DNA from 4 places in the Bacillus sp. 05T21 genome. Region 4 is predicted to be linked to each of the others. Evidence: riboswitches for the same ligand, from Rfam matches in the RefSeq annotation. Region 4 holds a riboswitch; each other region holds the start of a gene.
What was found. A riboswitch is a leader RNA that binds a small molecule or an ion and turns the genes downstream of it on or off. The one in region 4 is predicted to bind lysine.
Positions count from the first base shown of each region.

Region 1: linked by a shared signal. The riboswitch ahead of lysA (diaminopimelate decarboxylase) and the one ahead of AC1DKZ_RS09510 (amino acid permease) in region 4 are both predicted to bind lysine.
Region 2: linked by a shared signal. The riboswitch ahead of AC1DKZ_RS22385 (amino acid permease) and the one ahead of AC1DKZ_RS09510 (amino acid permease) in region 4 are both predicted to bind lysine.
Region 3: linked by a shared signal. The riboswitch ahead of AC1DKZ_RS27190 (aspartate kinase) and the one ahead of AC1DKZ_RS09510 (amino acid permease) in region 4 are both predicted to bind lysine.

Region 1 is NZ_JBFTMD010000002.1:240,392-245,524, forward strand. Features, by position in the region: gene AC1DKZ_RS06145 (phosphoadenylyl-sulfate reductase) at 17-721, opposite strand; gene AC1DKZ_RS06150 (YezD family protein) at 809-952, opposite strand; SAM riboswitch class I at 1,024-1,132, opposite strand; gene lysA (diaminopimelate decarboxylase) at 1,250-2,566, opposite strand; lysine riboswitch at 2,747-2,928, opposite strand; gene AC1DKZ_RS06160 (DUF3888 domain-containing protein) at 3,018-3,413, opposite strand; gene AC1DKZ_RS06165 (LTA synthase family protein) at 3,667-5,133, shown strand, end outside.
Region 2 is NZ_JBFTMD010000015.1:107,670-112,802, reverse strand. Features, by position in the region: gene gapN (NADP-dependent glyceraldehyde-3-phosphate dehydrogenase) at 1-1,432, shown strand, start outside; lysine riboswitch at 1,610-1,791, shown strand; gene AC1DKZ_RS22385 (amino acid permease) at 1,938-3,362, shown strand; gene AC1DKZ_RS22380 (ABC transporter permease) at 3,423-4,622, shown strand; gene AC1DKZ_RS22375 (hypothetical protein) at 4,781-4,984, shown strand; gene AC1DKZ_RS22370 (MDR family MFS transporter) at 5,036-5,133, opposite strand, start outside.
Region 3 is NZ_JBFTMD010000026.1:39,841-44,973, forward strand. Features, by position in the region: partial or broken gene AC1DKZ_RS27180 (helix-turn-helix domain-containing protein) at 1-301, shown strand, start outside; gene AC1DKZ_RS27185 (VOC family protein) at 591-1,043, opposite strand; gene AC1DKZ_RS27190 (aspartate kinase) at 1,324-2,553, opposite strand; lysine riboswitch at 2,755-2,941, opposite strand; gene AC1DKZ_RS27195 (DoxX-like family protein) at 3,134-4,042, shown strand; gene AC1DKZ_RS27200 (DUF4166 domain-containing protein) at 4,047-4,658, shown strand; gene AC1DKZ_RS27205 (YndJ family protein) at 4,664-5,133, shown strand, end outside.
Region 4 is NZ_JBFTMD010000003.1:176,831-181,963, reverse strand. Features, by position in the region: gene AC1DKZ_RS09520 (sulfite exporter TauE/SafE family protein) at 167-1,069, shown strand; gene AC1DKZ_RS09515 (GNAT family N-acetyltransferase) at 1,110-1,559, opposite strand; lysine riboswitch at 1,944-2,136, shown strand; gene AC1DKZ_RS09510 (amino acid permease) at 2,249-3,715, shown strand; gene AC1DKZ_RS09505 (iron-sulfur cluster biosynthesis family protein) at 3,834-4,139, shown strand; gene AC1DKZ_RS09500 (DNA alkylation repair protein) at 4,173-4,943, shown strand; gene AC1DKZ_RS09495 (DUF2716 domain-containing protein) at 5,008-5,133, opposite strand, start outside.

The sequences.
Region 1 (5,133 bases), on a different contig from region 4:
TATTTCAAAATCTATCTCATTGAAAGTGAAGGCCACATTCCGTCTTCATTTTCCCAGCCCATCTTCCATCTCTTGAGTTGCCACCATCACCTACAGGTAATGTACATTTCTCACACCCAATACTCGGATAGCCAACATCATGCAATGGGTTATACGGCAAACTATGTTTATATACATATCGCCAAACTTCTTTCCAAGTCCAATGAATGAGCGGACAAACTTTAATAGATTGAAAACGACGATCTTGATTTATAAACTGTGTATGCTTACGCGTTTCTGATTGTTCCCTTCTTAAGCCTGATATCCACGCTTTTTCCGCTGCTAATGATTTTTCTAACGGTAAAATTTTTCTAATACTACAGCAAAGATTCGGATTACTTTCCCATAACTTCTCTCCATGAAGCTTCGCTTGTTCATCGAGTGTAAGTTCTGGCTGTTTTTCTATAATATTTAATGAAGGAAATCTCTCGCGTACCTTCTTAATTAATTCGTACGTTTCTTGAAAATGAACATTTGTATCCAAAAATACAACTTTAGCAGATGGATTTACTTGGTTTATAAGATGCAATAAAGCCATTCCCTCCACCCCAAAGCTACATGCATATACAATTTCATCTTTATATTCGTTATAAGCCCAACTTAATACTGATAGCGCGCCTTTCGTTTCATCTTCTTTAGAAAATGAAACACTATTTTCTTTCCACGTTTCGTACGTCAACATGTTTTTTCCCCCTGTAAAAGCAAAAAGACGGCTTTAACCTATTAAAAATAGATTAAAACCGCCTCTAGTTTTTCTAGTCAGCGCTTTTTACTTTAAACGAACCTTTTCACTTTTTTCTAATTGAATCACTTTTCCATCTTGCACAACAATTGTAATGGAACCATATTTCATATCAGCAAGCATCGCTTGAATTTTCTCAGATACTTCATCAAAATGCTCCCGTACGCTCACGCAAACAGCCCCCCTTTTTATTCAAAAAAAAATCTTTCCCATTTCGAAAAGACTGTTCGGTAATATATTTTACCTTATCTTTCAAAATGGATTCCATTTTGCTGGATTTAGCACCTTGCTTTCTATAAGCAGGTTGCCGAGCTTCGTAGGGCCAGTTCCCTCAGCTTCTCTTGATAAGCTTTGTATTTGTATTTTATCACAATTCTGATTTTTTTCAATCCTAGTTTTCCGATATATTTAATTATTTTTCTTTTTTTAAAAGGAGTTGCCTTTACTAGACAACTCCTTCTTTCTCATTCACACCAGCTCTTTAATACGTATGCGATCGTTCCCAATGATATTTTCATATGTTTCACGTTCTACGACAATTTGTGACGTCCCGCCTTTTGCAAAGACGACAGCTGGTCTACGAATACGATTATAATTATTCGCCATCGAGTACCCATATGCCCCCGTACAAGAAATTGCTAGTAAATCAGAAGAAGCAACTTGCGGTAAGTTAATATCCCAAATCAGCATATCTCCACTTTCACAGCATTTCCCAGCAATCGAAACGAGTTCCTCATTCTCATCATTCCCTCGATTCGCCAACATCGCCTCATAACGGGCTCCGTATAGAGCTGGTCTTAAATTATCTGTCATTCCACCATCGACTGAAACATATTTCCGAATGCCAGGAATCTCTTTCACCGCTCCGACTGTATAAAGTGTTGTTCCCGCATCACCTACGATACTACGACCTGGTTCAATCCATACTTCTGGAAGCGGATATTCACATAATGTAAATTGTTCTCTTATCGTACTTGTTACAGCGTGCACATACGTTTCAAGTGTTAACGGTGTATCTGAATCCGTATAACGTATACCGAAACCTCCGCCCACATTTAATACTTTCATCACATAATGTGTTCGCTCTCTCACTTCTTCTAAAAATTGGCGGAGTACTTCAATTGCTCGAACAAATCCAGCCGTTTCAAATATTTGTGATCCGATGTGCGAGTGAATTCCTAGCACATTATAATTTGATTTTTGCAAGGCAAGCTCAATTGCTTGCATCGCTTGACCATTTGAAACACCAAATCCAAATTTCGAATCCTCTTGACCTGTTGTTATATATTCGTGTGTATGTGCCTCTACTCCAGGCGTTACACGGATTAATATGTTCACAAATTTCCCATGTTGCATTGCTAAATCGTGCAAGATTTCTAATTCTAAGAAATTATCTACTACAAAACAACCGATATTCGCCTGAAGAGCCATAATCATTTCTTCTTCTGTTTTATTATTTCCGTGAAAATGAATACGCGATGCCGGAAAACCAGCTTGGAGCGCAGTATATAATTCTCCTCCAGAAACAACATCTAAAGACATATTCTCTTCACGAGCTACTCGGCACATCTCCATGCACAAGAACGCCTTGCTTGCATATGCTACTTGATAAGAGAAACCACTTTCTTTAAAAGCACGATGAAACGCGCGGCACTTTCCTCGAATAGACTCTTCATCGTATACATAAAGTGGTGTTCCGTATTGTTTTGCTAGCTGCGTCGTATCGCACCCACCAATTTCTAAGTGTCCTTGCCCATTGATTCGGCTTGTGCCGTGTAAATACATTTAAATTCCTCCCTTATTTCCTCTAAAACTCATAACCCCAATCTTCTATTCATTGCAGCACGCTTTTAGATAGACAAAAAACGCGCGGAACAATGTTCACACGCGTTTCTTATTAGGAAAAATATATATTGAAAAAATAAACGAGTTGTTATCTTCTCAAAATAAGAAACCGCATCAACATCTCCAAATAGCTCTTCATAAAATAAATCTTATGACAGTACTACATTTATTCAATGCAGTCCCAATATATGAATAAGATGGTTATTCTTATATTTCGGCAATAGTCCCTTTCAACCTATGATCACAGATTCCACTAAATCTCCCATAGCTTACTCTTTCCTATCGCGGCCTCTACCTTTGAGAGTAGATGAGGTAAGTCTATTTAATTTTCAAACATCTAATTGTTGCTATTAACAATACCAAAGGACCATTTTATTTGTCAAACAATTTTTTATATTGTTTTTTTACAGTTTAATTTTGTATCATTTGGTAAGCGCTTTACTGAAACCTTTGTCACTTCCCATTCGCCCTCTTCGTTATTAAATGTAATCGTTACCTTCTCAAATGGTGGAACAATTTTCCCACCAACCTGTTCATACTTCGTTACTTCAATACTCGCTTGAAATAAATATGTACCACTATACACTTTTTTTAAACTAATAATTTTAGGACATTGATAAGGCTTCAAGCTCCCATATTGTTTTTCAATTGCCTTATTTATTTTTGGAAATAAAACAGAATAAAGGGCATCTTCCATAAGGGGTGCATCATATTGTGCTACCGACACACTCGGTGAAGCAAAAAGTATAACACTACTGCATACTATAAAATATAATAATTTTCGCATTATAACCTCCGTTTTATTACTCGATTCTTTTTGCGCACGATAATTATCATACATAGAAACTCCGTTTTATTGTCTCCCACTGCCCTTTTTCTACTCAATTATTATAAAAAAGCCCACAACTCTCTTTTATTTTCGTATAATGATACTCATAGTATAATAAACATAATAACAAAGGACTGTTCGTATATATAAAATGAGGCGCTAATCAAACCGGCTCACAAGAACCGTCATGCTTTTAGGAGAGGAGTATATTATGCTACAAAATCTGTTTCCAAAACTGCGATTTGCACTAGTTGCAGTCGTTTTATTATGGATAAAAACATATATTGTGTACAAGCTAGCATTTGATATTAGAATTGATAACTTCTTTGAAGAGTTTATGCTTTTTATTAACCCACTAGCTTCGTTACTTTTATTTTTTGGTTTCGCTTTACTTGCATCTAAGTACCGAAACCGAATTATTATTGTAATTAGTTTTATACTGTCATTTATTTTATTTGGAAATGCAATGTTTTACGGGTTCTATAACGATTTTGTTACTTTCCCTGTTTTATTCCAAACAAATAATATGGCTGACTTAGGGACGAGTATAAAAGAACTCTTTACGTATAAAACATTACTTTTATTTGCAGACGCAATTATTTTAATGTTTATTTCGCGTAAATTCCCATCATTTGGTGATAAAACACCCCTTTCTCGCTCTGAGAAGCGAACTTTCTTTAGCGGTGTAACAGTATTATTAGCACTACAAATTGTTGTTTCAGTTATATATAAACCACAAATGTTCTCACGCTCGTTTGATCGTCAAACTGTCGTGAAAAATCTAGGTTTATACACATATCATCTATTTGATATTACACTTCAATCTAAATCTTCGGCTGAACGTGTATTTGCAAGTGGCGATGGATTCTCTGAAATTAAAAACTATACAGACTCAAAAGATAAGCAAGTTGATAAAAACTTATTTGGAGCTGCAAAAGGTAAAAATGTAATTTTAATTTCAATGGAATCTACACAAAGTTTTGTTATTAATAAAAAAATAAATGGAAAAGAGATTACTCCATTTTTAAATGAGTTTATAAAAGATAGTTTTTACTTCGATAACTTCTATCATCAAACGGGACAAGGTAAAACTTCTGATGCTGAATTTATCGTTGAAAATTCCCTTTATCCGTTAGACCGTGGTTCTGTATTCTTTACTCATGCAACAAATGAATACACTGCCACACCAGAACAATTAAAGAAATACGGATATTCTTCTGCTGTCTTCCATTCAAACGATAAAACGTTTTGGAATCGTGACGTAATGTATCCTGCGCTTGGATATGATCGTTACTTTAATTTAAATGATTACGTAGGAACGGAACAAATGTCTGTCGGTTGGGGATTAAAAGATAAAGAGTTCTTTGAGCAATCTATTCCAAAGTTAAAATCTTTACCACAACCGTTCTATACGAAATTTATTACTTTAACAAATCATTTTCCATTTCTTCTAAATCCAGAAGATCAATATGTTGATGAATTTAATTCCGAAAGTGGTGTTTTAAATCGCTACTTCCCAACCGTTCGTTACACGGATGAAGCTCTTAAATTATTTATTAAACAATTGAAAGACGAAGGACTATATGATAATTCCGTTATTGTCATTTATGGTGATCATTACGGCATTTCTGAAAACCATAATGCAGCTATGGCTCAGTTCCTTGGGAAAGACGCTATT
Region 2 (5,133 bases), on a different contig from region 4:
TAGCAATACGTACAAATTTTATTTAAACGGAGAATGGAGAGAAAGCTCTTCAGGTCAAACAATCGACATTCCATCTCCATACTTACACGAAGTAATTGGGCAAGTACAAGCAATTACTCAAGGAGAAGTAGATGAAGCAATTGCATCTGCAAAAGAAGCTCAAAAATCATGGGCTGAAGCTTCTCTACAAGATCGCGCAAAATATTTATATAAATGGGCTGATGAGCTCGTAAATATGCAAGATGAAATTGCCGATATCATTATGAAAGAAGTCGGTAAAGGCTATAAAGATGCGCAAAAAGAAGTCGTTCGTACAGCTGACTTAATTCGTTACACAGTTGACGAAGCACTTCACATGCACGGTGAAAGCATGATGGGTGATAGCTTCCCTGGTGGATCTAAATCTAAACTTGCGATTATTCAGCGCGCACCACTTGGTGTTGTATTAGCAATTGCACCATTTAACTACCCAGTAAACTTATCTGCTGCAAAACTTGCACCAGCACTTATTATGGGTAACGCTGTTATCTTCAAACCAGCAACTCAAGGTGCAATTAGCGGTGTTAAAATGGTTGAAGCACTTCATAAAGCTGGCCTTCCAAAAGGTCTTGTAAATGTAGCTACAGGACGCGGTTCTGTAATTGGTGACTACTTAGTAGAACATCCTGGCGTAAATATGGTATCGTTCACAGGTGGTACAAATACAGGTAAACATTTAGCGAAAAAAGCTGCGATGATTCCACTTGTATTAGAACTTGGTGGTAAAGATCCTGGTATCGTTTGTGAAGATGCAGACTTACAAGAAGCTGCAAAGCATATCGTAAGCGGTGCATTCTCTTACTCAGGTCAACGTTGTACAGCTATTAAGCGTGTACTTGTACATGAAAATGTAGCAGACGAACTAGCTGGCTTATTAAAAGAGCAAGTAGCTGAACTATCAGTTGGATCTCCAGAACAAAACAGCACAATCGTTCCATTAATCGACGACAAATCTGCTGACTTCGTTCAAGGTTTAATTGACGATGCTGCTGAAAAAGGTGCAACAATCGTTATCGGTAACAAACGTGAGCGCAACCTAATTTACCCAACATTAATCGACAACGTAACAGAAGAAATGAAAGTTGCTTGGGAAGAGCCATTTGGCCCAATCCTTCCAATCATCCGTGTTTCTTCTGACGAACAAGCGATTGAAATTGCTAACAAATCAGAGTTCGGTCTGCAAGCAAGTGTCTTCACAAAAGACATTAACAAAGCATTTGCAATTGCTAACAAAATCGACACTGGTTCTGTTCAAATTAACGGACGCACAGAGCGCGGCCCTGACCACTTCCCATTCATCGGTGTAAAAGGTTCAGGTATGGGCGCACAAGGTATTCGTAAGAGCCTTGAGTCTATGACTCGTCAAAAAGTAACTGTATTAAACTTAGTATAATCTTATATGTAGCAGCTGATCTAATATTTAGGTCAGCTGTTTTTTAGTTAAAATCCTCCAGGACCTAATAACAAATTCTTCTCTATAATCTGATTATTACTATATCCATTGACGTATAAAAATACATTTGTTACTCTTAAACATGTTAATTTAATACATAAATCCTCATTCGTATCTCGGTGAGGTAGAGGTTGCAATCATTAAAAGTATCATTTCAGGAGATGTAGTGGCATTGATGAAGAAATGAGAAAGGAATGATTGCCGAAGTAAGTCGTGTCCACCATGCACGCTTGCTGGGTCTGCATTTAATAAGTGCAGAACTGTCACAAACGTTTCGTTTGTGGAGAGCTATCGAGAGGTATGTCGTGGGTTTCTTATAAGATAGAAAGCATGTAGCGGCAAATTACGTGCTTTTTTTGTTTTGTTTGGACCTTCTCTTCCTTATCAGGAAGACATACATATCTCCTCGCTTGACTTGGTTATACTAACTTTGGAGGTATTTTCTATGCAACAAAAAAAATGGGGCTTTTGGGTACTAACAGCTTTCGTTGTCGGTAACATGGTTGGCGCTGGTATTTTCATGGTGCCAAGTACGTTGGCACAAACAGCAAGCCCACTCGGTGTCACTTTAGCTTGGTTAACAACAGGATTTGGTGTTTTAATGCTAGCTCTTGTTTTCGGTAATTTAGCAATTCGTCGTCCTGATTTAACGACAGGACCACAAAGTCATGCATATGCTTTATTCTCAACACCAAAAAGAAAGAAAATGGCTGGTTTCAGCATGGTGTGGGGATATTGGGTTGCAAACTGGGCAAGTAACGTTGCCATCATTACATCTTTCGCGGGATATTTATCACTCTTCTTCCCGATTATGAAAGATACGCGACTATTATTTTCAATCGGCTCGTTCGATATAGAAGTTGGAAAGCTCATTACATTTACTATTTGTTCCGTCTTACTATGGGGCACACATTTAATTTTAACAAACGGTGTAAGCGGAGCTGGGAAGCTCAACTTCCTAGCAACGACAACGAAAGTAACTGGATTCCTTCTATTCATCATTGTTACGTTATTTGCGTTCGAAGCTTCAAAATTTGGACAATGGTACACACCAATGATCGATAAAGAAGGCGTATCACATGGCCTCCTTTCACAAGTAAATTTAGCGGCTCTTACAACGCTTTGGGCATTTATCGGGATTGAATCAGCCGTTCTTTTATCAAACCGAGCTACCTCTCCAAAAACGGTAAAACGCGCAACTGTTGCAGGATTACTTATCACAGTTGCAATTTACTTAGGAATTACAATTTTAACAATGGGTGTACTTCACGTTGATAAATTACAAGCTTCTGAACGTCCATTAGCAGATGCATTAAACGCTGCAATGGGTCATGGTGGCGGGAAACTTATGGCATTACTTGCTCTTACTTCCCTATTCGGTTCAATATTAGGCTGGATTTTATTAAGCTCTGAAGTACCTTATCAAGCAGCCAAAGAAGGTTTCTTCCCTTCCTTCTTTACAAAAACAAATAAAAAAGGAAGTCCAATTTACTCATTACGATTAACAAACATTATGTCGCAAGTGTTCTTATTCTCAACACTATCTGGAACCATTGCGGAAGCTTATACATTCGTTATTACAGTATCAACTTTAGCCTACCTCATTCCATATCTCGTTTCACCAATCTTCCAGTTAAAACTGGTCGCAACTGGTGAAACTTATAAAAATGAGTTACGGGCAAGAATTATAGATGGTGTGGTCGCAGTTATTGCAATTTGCTATGCACTATGGGTTATTAAAACAGGAGCATCCGATATAAAAACATTTCTTCTCGGAATTGGTTTATTCGGGATTGGCTTTGCCTTCTATCCATTAATGAATCGTGATCAGAAAAAAAATAAAGAAAAGAAAAACGAGCAAGTTGCGTAACGCAATTTGCTCGTTTTTTACTTTACAAAACATATATAATAGAAAAAAGAGGTGAAAAACATGTCAATCGAATCACTATGGAGCTCTCGCTTTCAACAACATATTCAAAATGCCATCACATACTTTGCACGTATGATTAACGGTTTACTATATAGCTTCATCTTCGTCTCATGTGTAGGTGCATATTATTACGCTAAGTTTCTTAAAACGGATCCTTCTAAAGGAATATCTCTATTGCTTATTACAATCGTCTTAACAGCGATTATAACGAGATGCCCAATACGTACATTTATTCAAAAGCCCGATGCTGTCTATTTACTAGCACTAGAAGAGAAATTAACATCTTATTTTAAAAAATCTCTTCTATATAATTACATCATTCAGCTTTTCCCGCTTATATTTATGTTCCTTGTTATCGTACCGCTTGCCATGCAATCATTACAATTAACCGTACCTTTTTTATGTACAATCTTTATAATTTTAATGATTCTAAAGGGCTGGAACATATACATACATTGGATGTGGCGTGATAGTTATGAAAAAAGCATATGGTTTATCATTCGCATTGCTTGTAACGCCCTGATCATTTACATGCTGTTTTATACTGCAAATATGATCGTATTAGGCGGACTACTCTTACTTCTTGCTTTCCTGCTTCTATACACGAAGAAACAACCTACAAAACGAATACCGTGGGATTACATAATCGAACAAGAAGAAAAAATGGACGTTCGTTTCTATCAATTTGCTAGCATTTTCACCGATGTTCCGCAACTGAATAAGCAAGTAAATAAAAGAAAATGGCTTACAAATTGGATTGAACCTTTACTACATAAAAAACAAGCTACTTTCTTCTATTTACATACACTTGCATTTTTACGTGGTAATGATTATTTCGGTATATATATTCGCTTGGGGGTAATCGGTGCTTTCATCCTATATTTTGTTCCGAATATATACGTAAAAGGTGCTATCGTTTATATCATCCTATATATGATTTCTATGCAGCTTCGTTCTCTGTGGAAATATTTTTCGGGAAATATTATTGTAGCATTATATCCAATTGATACTGAAGAACGAATGAGTCAATTTCTCAGCTTAATTTTCATATTGCTAAGTATTCAACTCATTGCATTTTCAAGTGTTATACTCATTGCTACAGGACAATTACTACATGCTTTGATTATTATTCTAATCGGCGTACTTTGGATAAAGTTTATTATTGTACCAAAAACGAAGAAACGAATTTCTTCATTTTAACGAGAAAAGAGGCTGTACATAACAGCCTCTTTTCTCGTCCTAAAATTTATAATCACTTTTCATAGGCATTTCTCATATAGTGAAAATGACTATACAATTCCTATCCATACGTTAATAATGATTTCGCACATATAAATAAAAAAGATAGGAGCTCTATTATGAACAACAATCCGCCTGCAACGCCCCAGAACAACTCAGAAGAAAATAGCCGTGACATTAAATTGCAAACATTACGAGTCATCGGACTCATCGTCCTTATTAGTGGTTATATCCTCGTCGCTCTCTCAGAAGTAGGTGAGCTGAAAACCTTATTAACAAACCCTAACGCCAATCCTGATTTAGCTGAAGTTGATCCGTTTTAAAAATTATATAAAAAGCGGGTCCCAGTATAACTGGTTCGCTTTTATATAGTTTCATCCAATCTGAGAAACATTTCCTTCATTCTGATACTTCTCTTTCCCTATCGCCTTCATAAATAATAAAATACTGCTCATACCAACGATGAAATATA
Region 3 (5,133 bases), on a different contig from region 4:
AATTTTATTGAGCGAAATGTACAATGTTACGCTCGATGAATTAATAAAAGGGAATCAAAACTTTAAAGAGAAAATACATATTGATGAAGAAGATGAGGATTTTGAGAAAGAGAATGAGTTTGGTTTTTATATTGGATTTGGTTTGCTAATTATGAGTGCTTTCATTGATTACGAAGGAATTCAAGAGATTTTATTAGGGGCTGCGCTATTCATGATGGTCTTTTATTCCGACGTGAAGAAAGTTATTTTGAATGAATTTCGCTCGTTATTTAAAGGGAAAGATATATATGATAAGAAGTGAGAAGAGTCCGTTATATTTCCTAGGAAAAGGTATTGCGAATAATTTAATTGTTTTATGGCGGTTTTTATATATAGGTAATATGTTAAAAAGCTGTTTGTATAGAGTCTTGAAATCTATGTGTAAAATGATAATAAAGTTATTTAATTTTAAAAGCTCAAACGAGTATAGCCCCGTTCTAAAGTTAGGACGGGGTTGAAAATCTAAGTTTTATTGAATAAGAATTTTCTTCAAATATTTTTACTTCAGCAATGCATATTTCAGTAAAGGCTTTTTATAAAACATCACTTACTTATTTGTTACCGATTTCTTCCGCCAAACCGATTAAAATTCCTTCGGTTCCACGAATGTAGCAGAGTCGATACGAGTTCTCATACTGAACTACTTCGCCAACGAGCTGAGCACCATGCTTAGTAAGTCTGGATACCATTTCGTCAATGTCTTCGACGGTGAACATGACGCGCAGATAACCGAGGGCGTTTACAGGAGCTGTCCGGTGATCTGCTATAGTAGGTGGGGTGAGAAATCGCGAAAGTTCAATTCGGCTGTGACCATCTGGCGTAACCATCATAGCAATCTCCACGCACTGAGAACCGAGTCCGGTTACGCGACCAGCCCATTCACCTTCGACAGTCGCTCGCCCTTCGAGGTTCAAGCCAATCTCCTCGAAGAAAGAGATTGCGTCATCAAGGGATTCTACAACGATGCTGACATTGTCCATTCTTAGTAATCTGTTGTTTGCCATAGTCTTTATCTCCTTATGTGTAAAAATTTATCCCGCTATTTGCGGGCAATAAGACTCCCACCTCAAAATTCGGCGAATGCGAGGAAGTTAGGTGGGAGATAACTGCCCGATTGTTGAATAGAATGACTTGCTTCTATTTTTTAACAATTTTATTGTTTTTTAAACGACTTTATTTTAAACTAAATAACCTTTTTCTCACTTTCCACTATGCAAACAGCTTTCTATTTATATAGGAAGGAAATAGATTTATATAATTTATTTTAATTTTTACAGGTGGAAATTAACTCATCTGCACTAAAGGCTCAATTTTCGCCATAAATGATTGATGAAGTGCTTCAACACCCGTTACTAAATGAAGACGGTCAATAACGACAGATACTTTAATTTCTGATGTACTTACCATTTTAATATGAATATCTTCTTCTTTTAAAGTAGTGAACATATTCGCAGCAACTCCTGGGTTAGATACCATACCAGATCCTACAATTGATACTTTTGCTAAATGATTTTCATGTTCTACAGATTCATAGTGAAGTGCTTCTTGATTTTGTTCCAATACTTCTAATGTTTCTCTTAAATCATTAGAATGGATCGAGAAGGAGAGGTGAACAGTTCCTTCATTTGTAATACTTTGAATAATAATATCTACATTAATATGTGCTGCTGCTAATGTAGAGAAAACTGTTGAAAGTGCACCTTGTTCTAACCCTTTAATTGTGACACGTGTAATATTATCCTCAAATGCAATACCTTTAACGATTGATTGTTGTTCCATGTTACATTCTCCCCTTACAATTGTTCCGTTTTCTTGTTCCATACTTGAGCGAACTTCTAAAATTACATTATGATTTTTAGCAAATTCAACAGCGCGTGGGTGTAATACGCCAGCACCGAGGTTGGCAAGCTCTAACATTTCGTCATAAGAAATTTCATCTAATTTATAAGCATCTTGTACAACTCGTGGATCAGTCGTATATACGCCGGTCACATCCGTATAAATATCACATTTTTTTGCTTTTAGTGCAGCAGCTAATGCGACAGCAGTCGTATCGGAGCCACCGCGGCCAAGTGTGGTAATTTCATTTTCTTCACTTATTCCTTGGAAACCAGCTACTATAACAATCGTGCCTTCAGTAAGGTAAGACTGAATACGAGTAGTGTTAATGTCAGTAATCCGTGCACTACTATGTACAGATTCTGTCGTAATACCAGCTTGCCATCCTGTTAATGAAATTGCGTTATAACCTTTTGTTTGTAGTGCTATTGTTAATAATGAAATAGTTACTTGTTCTCCTGTAGATAGGAGCATATCCATTTCACGTTTACTTGGATTTTCAGTAATAGCGTTAGCAAGTGCTACAAGTTTATCCGTACTTTTTCCCATTGCTGAAACGACAGAGACAATACTATGTCCTCGTTCATATTCTTCAATAATTAAATTTGCTACATGTTGAATGCGTTCGACGCTTCCGACAGAAGTACCGCCAAATTTTTGTACAATCGTTTCCATTACGAATTCCTTCTTTCGTCCATTTTTAAGAATAGGTTAGGACATATACAAATCCCAATATTCCTGTAGTTACCAGAGAGAAAAACAAAAAACACCATCTCAAATAAGTGAGGATGGTGCTGTTACAGGAAAAGGGAAACAGAAAACGGAGCTAATAAAAAAACCGCCAAAAAAGGAATATCATAAAAATGATATCTCTTTTTTGTAGATAGCTCTTCATACGTACACGTCTGTACATATGACAGTTCTGTTTCTATTCGAAAACAGCCCCAATTGATAAATGCAGAGAAATTTATCAATTTCGGCAACACTTCCTTTCCTCTAAAATCATAGACATCTCTGTGTCTCCTTTAGAATACTTATAAGCGTTGCAACCTCTATCTCACGTTTTAGGCGAGAGTGTATGATTTATGAAGTTGTTGGTAACATTTGTTTTATAATAATTTAAATTTTTCAGGGAATCAAGTGTTTTTTGTATTTTTTTGAAATTCTATCTTTTTATTAAATTAGTTTGTGAAAAATGTAGCAAAATAAATTCATTGCATGTACATTGAAAATATAGCGCATGGGAGGTGGAAGGATGGGGAAGAAAAAGCCTATTTATGTAGCAACAAAAATGAACACAACAATGGAGAAACTATGGGCATATACACAAGAGCCTGATATACATACAGAATGGGATGCTCGTTTTACTGAAATTTCGTATTTAGAAAAAAAAGAGGGAGAACCACAGAAGTTTTTATATAAAACAAAGATCGGATTTGGACTTGAAATAGCCGGAGAAGGGGAATCGATAGGTGAAATTAGAAAAGAAACTGGAGAACGCATTTCCTCTTTAAAATTTTGGACAGACAATCAATTATCACTTATACAAATAGGGCGTGGTTATTGGAAGTATACACCGAATGAAGAACATATTCATTTTGAAACGCAATATGATTATGATACGAGATTTGGTCGTATAGGAAATGTGATAGATTTATATGTTTTTCGTCCACTATTAGGTTGGGCGACAGCATGGAGTTTTGATGCTTTAAAATTATGGTTAGAAAAGGGACTTCATCCAAAGTTGCTAATTAGAAGAACGATGACGTATTGGCTAGTTTGCTTTTTATTTGCTTTCGTATGGTTATATCAAGGGATTGTACCGAAATTGATGTTTACTCATTCAGAAGAAGTAAAGATGCTTTCTGCACTAATCGGATCGAATGAAAGTAGTATTTTTATACTTAAAATAGTTGGATTTTTAGAAATAATATGGGGTGTTATGTGGCTATTGCCATTTCAAAAGCGAAAACTATTTATATTGCATATTATATTGTTGATAGTTTTAACATTAGCGGCAGGATCGACGAATATCGCTAGTTTTACGCAACCGTTTAATCCGATTACATTAAATTTTCTTCTAATAGGGTTATCGATTGTCGGTTATATAAATAGCACTAATTTGCCAAGCGCAAAAAATTGCAAGAGGACGAGAAAGGGATAAGTATATGGTTAATATTTATGAAAGATTATTAGGGGATTCTTATAAAAGGCTTCATCCAAAATTGCAGGAACGATATGCGATAACAAAGGAAAATAGCTTTATTGGGGAAGGGGAAATGGATGAAATTTATGGAGGATCTTTTTTCGTTAAATTAATATTAAAAATTACATCGAAGTTCCGTATGTTTTTCTCTGAGCGAGGGCAAAAAGTTCCGTTTGTGATACATAATACCGCTGAGCGAGATGGACAGGGGAAAGAATTTGTACGGTGGAATCGTACTTTTTATTTTCATAATAAGAAAAGATATTTTAACGCTGTTATGCAGTTGGATGAAGAGAATAATGAAATTGTAGATTATTTTGGTGAGCCGCATTTACTCGTTTCTACATTGAATTTTTATATTGATGAAAAAGGCGGGATGCATATTTCTTCAAAGAAACAATGGTTTTTTATGTTTGGAAGAAAAATACCGTTACCTAGATTTTTATACGGAGAGGCAAAAATTGTAGAAAGTTATGATGAAACACTACAATGTTTTCGAATTCATGTACAAGTACGAAATCCGTTAATTGGTTCGTTATTTTCATATAAGGGAACATTTGTGGAAAGGGAATAAACGAGATGAAAAATATAATATTTGGACTTGCTTGTTATATTATATTTCTAATATACGAGTGGTCGAATGTAAATCCTGTTGAAGCAATCATATTGTTATCTATTTTGTTATTTATACCGATGTCATTTTGCATTGTTGATAAGAAAACAAGAAATGGATCGTATTTATTATCTTATAAATTTGTATCGCTTTTATATCCAATTGCAGCAGTTAGTGCAATGCTAGCTTTCGTAACAAATCACTATTTCTTTGCGCTACTTTGGTTTGTATATACAGGAATCGTTGCATTATTTGGTGTAAGTAGATTGCTAGAAAGAAGATGGAAGCCTCTAGAAGAAGTAGCTATAGATAGTGCGTTTATTTATTTGTTTCTAGGTGGTTTTTGGTTCTTTGCTTCTGTAGCGAAACTTTCCATTATGCATTTTAGTTCTGACATTGTCTTACTTACAGCGGCACACTTTCATTATTCGGCATT
Region 4 (5,133 bases):
TATTTTTCTTTCGTTCAATTCAAAAAACTTTAAAACCCAGTTGTTTTATACGATTAATGTGTATTATAATGAAACAAATTTAATTATTGCTGATTGGAAAAACCAAAGGCACTTTTCTCATACGGGAAAAGTGTCTTTTTCATTTATTATTACAGGGGGATTATTTATGCAGAAATTAATTGTCTTTGCTATTATTGGATTTTTCGCTCAATTGATTGATGGCGCACTTGGTATGGCGTACGGGGTAACGTCTACCTCACTATTATTAATGTTTGGTATCGCACCAGCTGTAGCTTCCGCATCAGTTCATTTAGCTGAAGTCGTTACAACCGCCGCTTCTGGTGCATCTCATATCAAATTTGGAAACGTTGATAAATATACAGTTTCCAGACTTACATTACCAGGAGCAATTGGCGCATTTATTGGGGCATGTTTTTTAAGCAATTTACCTGGTGATGTAATTAAACCGTACATTTCCATATTTTTATTTACTTTAGGGGTTTATATTTTATTACGATTCATCATTCAAAAACAAATTGTTTCTTCAAATAAGCGTATGTCTGCTAAACAACTTGTACCACTTGGCTTATTCGCTGGATTCGTCGATTCAACTGGCGGCGGTGGTTGGGGGCCGATTACGACACCTGTTCTTCTTGCAAGAGGAAATGAAGCTAGAAAAGTTATTGGATCTGTAGATACGAGTGAATTTCCTGTTTCACTCGCTGCAACGATTGGCTTTTTCATTTCACTTGGCTGGGAACAAGTAAGCTGGGTTTGGGTATTTGCCCTCATGCTTGGTGGTATTGTTGCCGCACCAATCGCCGCATGGTTAGTACGCATCGTTCCTTCTCATTTACTTGGCGTACTCGTTGGCGGACTTATTATCTTTACGAATATACGTACACTGCTTACTACATTTAAAGTAGATCCAACTATTATTTCACTTTCTTACGTTGCAGTTGGTCTTGTCGTTATTATATCTATTTTTATTGCTGTTCGTAATCATTCCAATCGTTCTAACGTATCGACAGCCGGCTATCCGAAAGATCAAAAACAAATGCTACCATAATTAATAATAATACCGCCCGATTTACTTCGAGCGGTATTTTTTATTTTTCTATTTTCCAATTGACCATCGTTTCAGTACTATTTACTCTTTTCATATGTAATTTCTCTAAGACACGAATAGAGCTATAATTATCAAGGAGTGTCTCCGCTATAATCGTTTCCACTTCCCCTGTTTGAAAAGCCCATTTCATTAATTCACTAACTGCTTCTGTTGCATACCCTTTATTCCAATATTTCTCAATAAATCCGTAACCAATTTCTACCGTATGTTGCTCATTCGGTTTCCCTTTAAATCCTATATCACCTAGAACAACATCATCCTCTTTCCGAATAACATACCACGGTCCCCACGGTAATGAAGCCGCATCTCGTTTCATATTTTCTATATGTCCTACAATATGCGGACCACTATTGTATCCTTGATTATCCGCAATTTGAATCCATTCTTCTGTACACGGTACTATATATAATCTTTCCGTTTCTAATTTCATAATGATATCCCCTTTTCAATTAAACAATACCTCAATTTTATCAGAAATAAAAAGAATATTCATTCTATTTATCAGATTTATACTTATTCTTTGAAACGAATTTAAGGAATAATCCCCTTTTAATAGTTATGTCGAATTATATTTTCTGAATTTTCTTTTAATTTTAAAGGATTTTTCAATATTTTTTGCGAAACATTTGTATAACAATTTTTTCTTTGCTTATTGCTACATAATAGTAGGTTCGGGTGGAGTTATGCAAGCGTTTCCTATACAATAACCGATATTTTTTGACTTTTCCTAACAAAATTCCTTGCAATATATTCAGAAAGTCATTACAATTGCCATATATTAAATATCTTAGCAATATATAAATCCTCATCAATCCGATGAGGTAGAGGTTGCGACTTTTAAAAGTAAAATGGACGAGACACAGCGAATGTCACTGACTCCGTTTGAAAGGAAAAGTTGCCGAAGTTTATATTTCTTCTCTGGAAATATGAGCTGGGGCTGTCTCCGAAAGGAACAGAACTGTCACGTTTACAAAATTACCGTGTAAACGTGGTGTGCTATCTTAACGGAAGGGTATGATGGGGTGGTTATTTGTGAAACGTTCCGCCTAATTCCTTTGGCGGTTTTTTGTATTTTTCTCCCCCGCTCCTTCCTAACCTACAAGAAAAGGAGTGTTGAACATGAATAGCGCAACAAATCAATCTACCTCTAAAACGCAAACTACACAAGGACAAGGTGAATTAAAACGCGGATTAAAATCTCGTCACCTTACGATGATTTCTCTCGGTGGTACAATCGGTACCGGATTATTTCTTGCCAGTGGTGGTGTTATCCATTCAGCTGGTCCTGGCGGTGCATTAGTCGCATATGCCGCAATTGGAATTATGGTTTATTTTTTAATGACAAGCTTAGCCGAACTCGCAGCTTACATGCCTGTTACTGGATCTTTTAGCACTTATGCAACAAAATTTGTTGATCCATCACTTGGCTTTGCACTTGGATGGAACTATTGGTATAACTGGGCGATTACGATTGCAGCTGAACTAGCGGCCGTAACATTAATTATGAAATTTTGGTTCCCAGATACCCCTTCTCTTATTTGGAGTGGACTTTGTTTAGCTATTATTTTTCTCTTAAACTATTTATCTGTTAAAGGTTTTGGTGAATCTGAATATTGGTTCGCACTTATTAAAGTAGTTACTATTATTATCTTTTTAATTGTCGGTTTTATGATGATTTTTGGAATTATGGGCGGCGAATCTGTCGGCTTTAAAAACTTCACTGTTGCAGATGCACCATTTAATGGCGGCATCATGGCAATTATCGGTGTATTTATGGCTGCTGGTTTCTCATTCCAAGGAACTGAATTATTAGGAGTAGCTGCTGGTGAAACTGCTGATCCAGAACGTAATATTCCGAAAGCAATTCGTTCTATCTTTTGGCGCATTTTATTATTCTACATTTTAGCAATTCTCGTTATCGGTTTATTAATTCCTTATACGACTGAAAGCCTTGCAGCAAGTGATGTTACAGTAAGTCCATTTACACTAGTATTTGAAAAAGCGGGCGTTGCCTTCGCTGCTTCTGTTATGAACGCTGTTATTTTAACTGCAGTACTTTCTGCTGGTAACTCTGGAATGTATGCATCAACTCGTATGCTTTGGGATTTAGCTCGCCAAGGAAAAGCACCTAAATTCTTAGGCAAATTAGATAGCCGTGGTGTCCCTGTTAACGCATTAATCGCAACATCAGTAGTTGGTAGCGTCGCTTTCATCGCTTCTTTATTCGGTGACGGTGTTGTATACATTTGGTTATTAAATGCTTCTGGGATGTCAGGATTTATTGCTTGGGTAGGGATTGCTATTAGTCATTACCGTTTCCGAAAAGCTTATGTTGCCCAAGGAAAAGATTTAAAAGATTTACCATACAGAGCAAAATGGTTCCCGTTCGGTCCAATCTTTGCATTTACACTTTGTGTTATCGTTATTTTAGGTCAAAACTACGGAGCATTTACGGGAGCATCTATCGACTGGAACGGTGTACTTGTTTCTTACATCGGTTTACCACTCTTCTTAGTACTATGGTTAGGATATAAATTTACTAAGAAAACGAAAGTCATTCCACTTGATAAATGTGAACTGAAATAGAGTATAGCAAAACGAGCAAACAAATTTGTTTGCTCGTTTTTTATTACAATCCTCTTTACTTCCCTATTCCTTCTGTTTTTGCAATAATAAAGTAAATACACTTAAAGGTTGGGATTACATGAACATTCGTATTACTGATGAAGCAATAGCAGCTATACATAGACTAGAACGTGAAGACAAAAAGATCATTCGCATTAGAGGAACAATGACAAACTCTTGCAGCATTTTCGTTGATGTTGATTTAATTTGGGATACATATAATGCGGATGATGTTGTATATGAAGATGAAATGCTTATTGTACAAATGGACTCATTCACGAAAGACTACACTGGTGGTACATTAAAACTTGATTATAAGACGACTGGTTTTAGTATTACGACTCCTAGTGAGACTCTAGTTTATGGCTTGTCGGTTAAAAAATAAAAATTGTTTTTATTTGACCACTGAGGTGAAAAAATGGGTAAATACGTTCCATTAAAATTTTTATTTAACGAAGAATTAGCAGAAAAAATGGCTGATTCTATTTCTAAACATGATCCTAATTTCTCTAAAAAAAGCTTTGTAGATTCTGTAACATGTAAAGTTGAAAATTTAGAGTTAAAACAACGTGTAGAAGTAATAGCAGATGAATTACACAATGCATTACAAAAAGATTTTAATGAAGCAATACATATATTACTGAAAACATTGGGACCAGAAAATACAACAGAAGTAGGTACATTTACAAACGGATACATGTACATGCCTATTGCAAAATACGTTGAAAAATATGGGCTTAACGATTTTGAATCCTCGTTCCACGCAATGTATGAAATAACAAAGAGAAATACTGCTGAATATGCCATTCGTCCTTATCTTGAAAAATACCATGAAGGAACCTTGGACATATTGCAGCAATGGTTACGTGATGAAAACAGCCACATTAGGAGATTAGTTTCAGAAGGTACTAGACCAAGACTTCCTTGGGCAAAAAAAATAGGAGCTCTGAAAGGTGACTTCAGAAATAATTTAAAGCTTCTTGAGCCATTAATGAATGACCCTTCTAAGTATGTTCAAAAATCTGTAGCCAATCACATTAATGATATTACGAAAGAAGATAGCGAACTCGTTTTTCAATGGTTGCAACAATTACTCGATAAAAATCATCCTGTTAATCCTTGGATTATGAAACATGGATTAAGAACGATGATAAAAAATGGCACTTTACCAAAAGATTTTTGTTTTTAAGTATTTTAAACAAAAACGCTTATGCTTCAAAAATGAAGTATAAGCATTTTTTCTCTTTAAAACATTATCCCTGCCGTGAAATATTTTGAAACATTTTTGGCTTATTTTGTTCAAAGCTCTCTATCAGTCCTTTTCCAAATATCGTTATACTCTTCTCCCAAGGGTGACCTAAATACCCCCACTTAAAGTC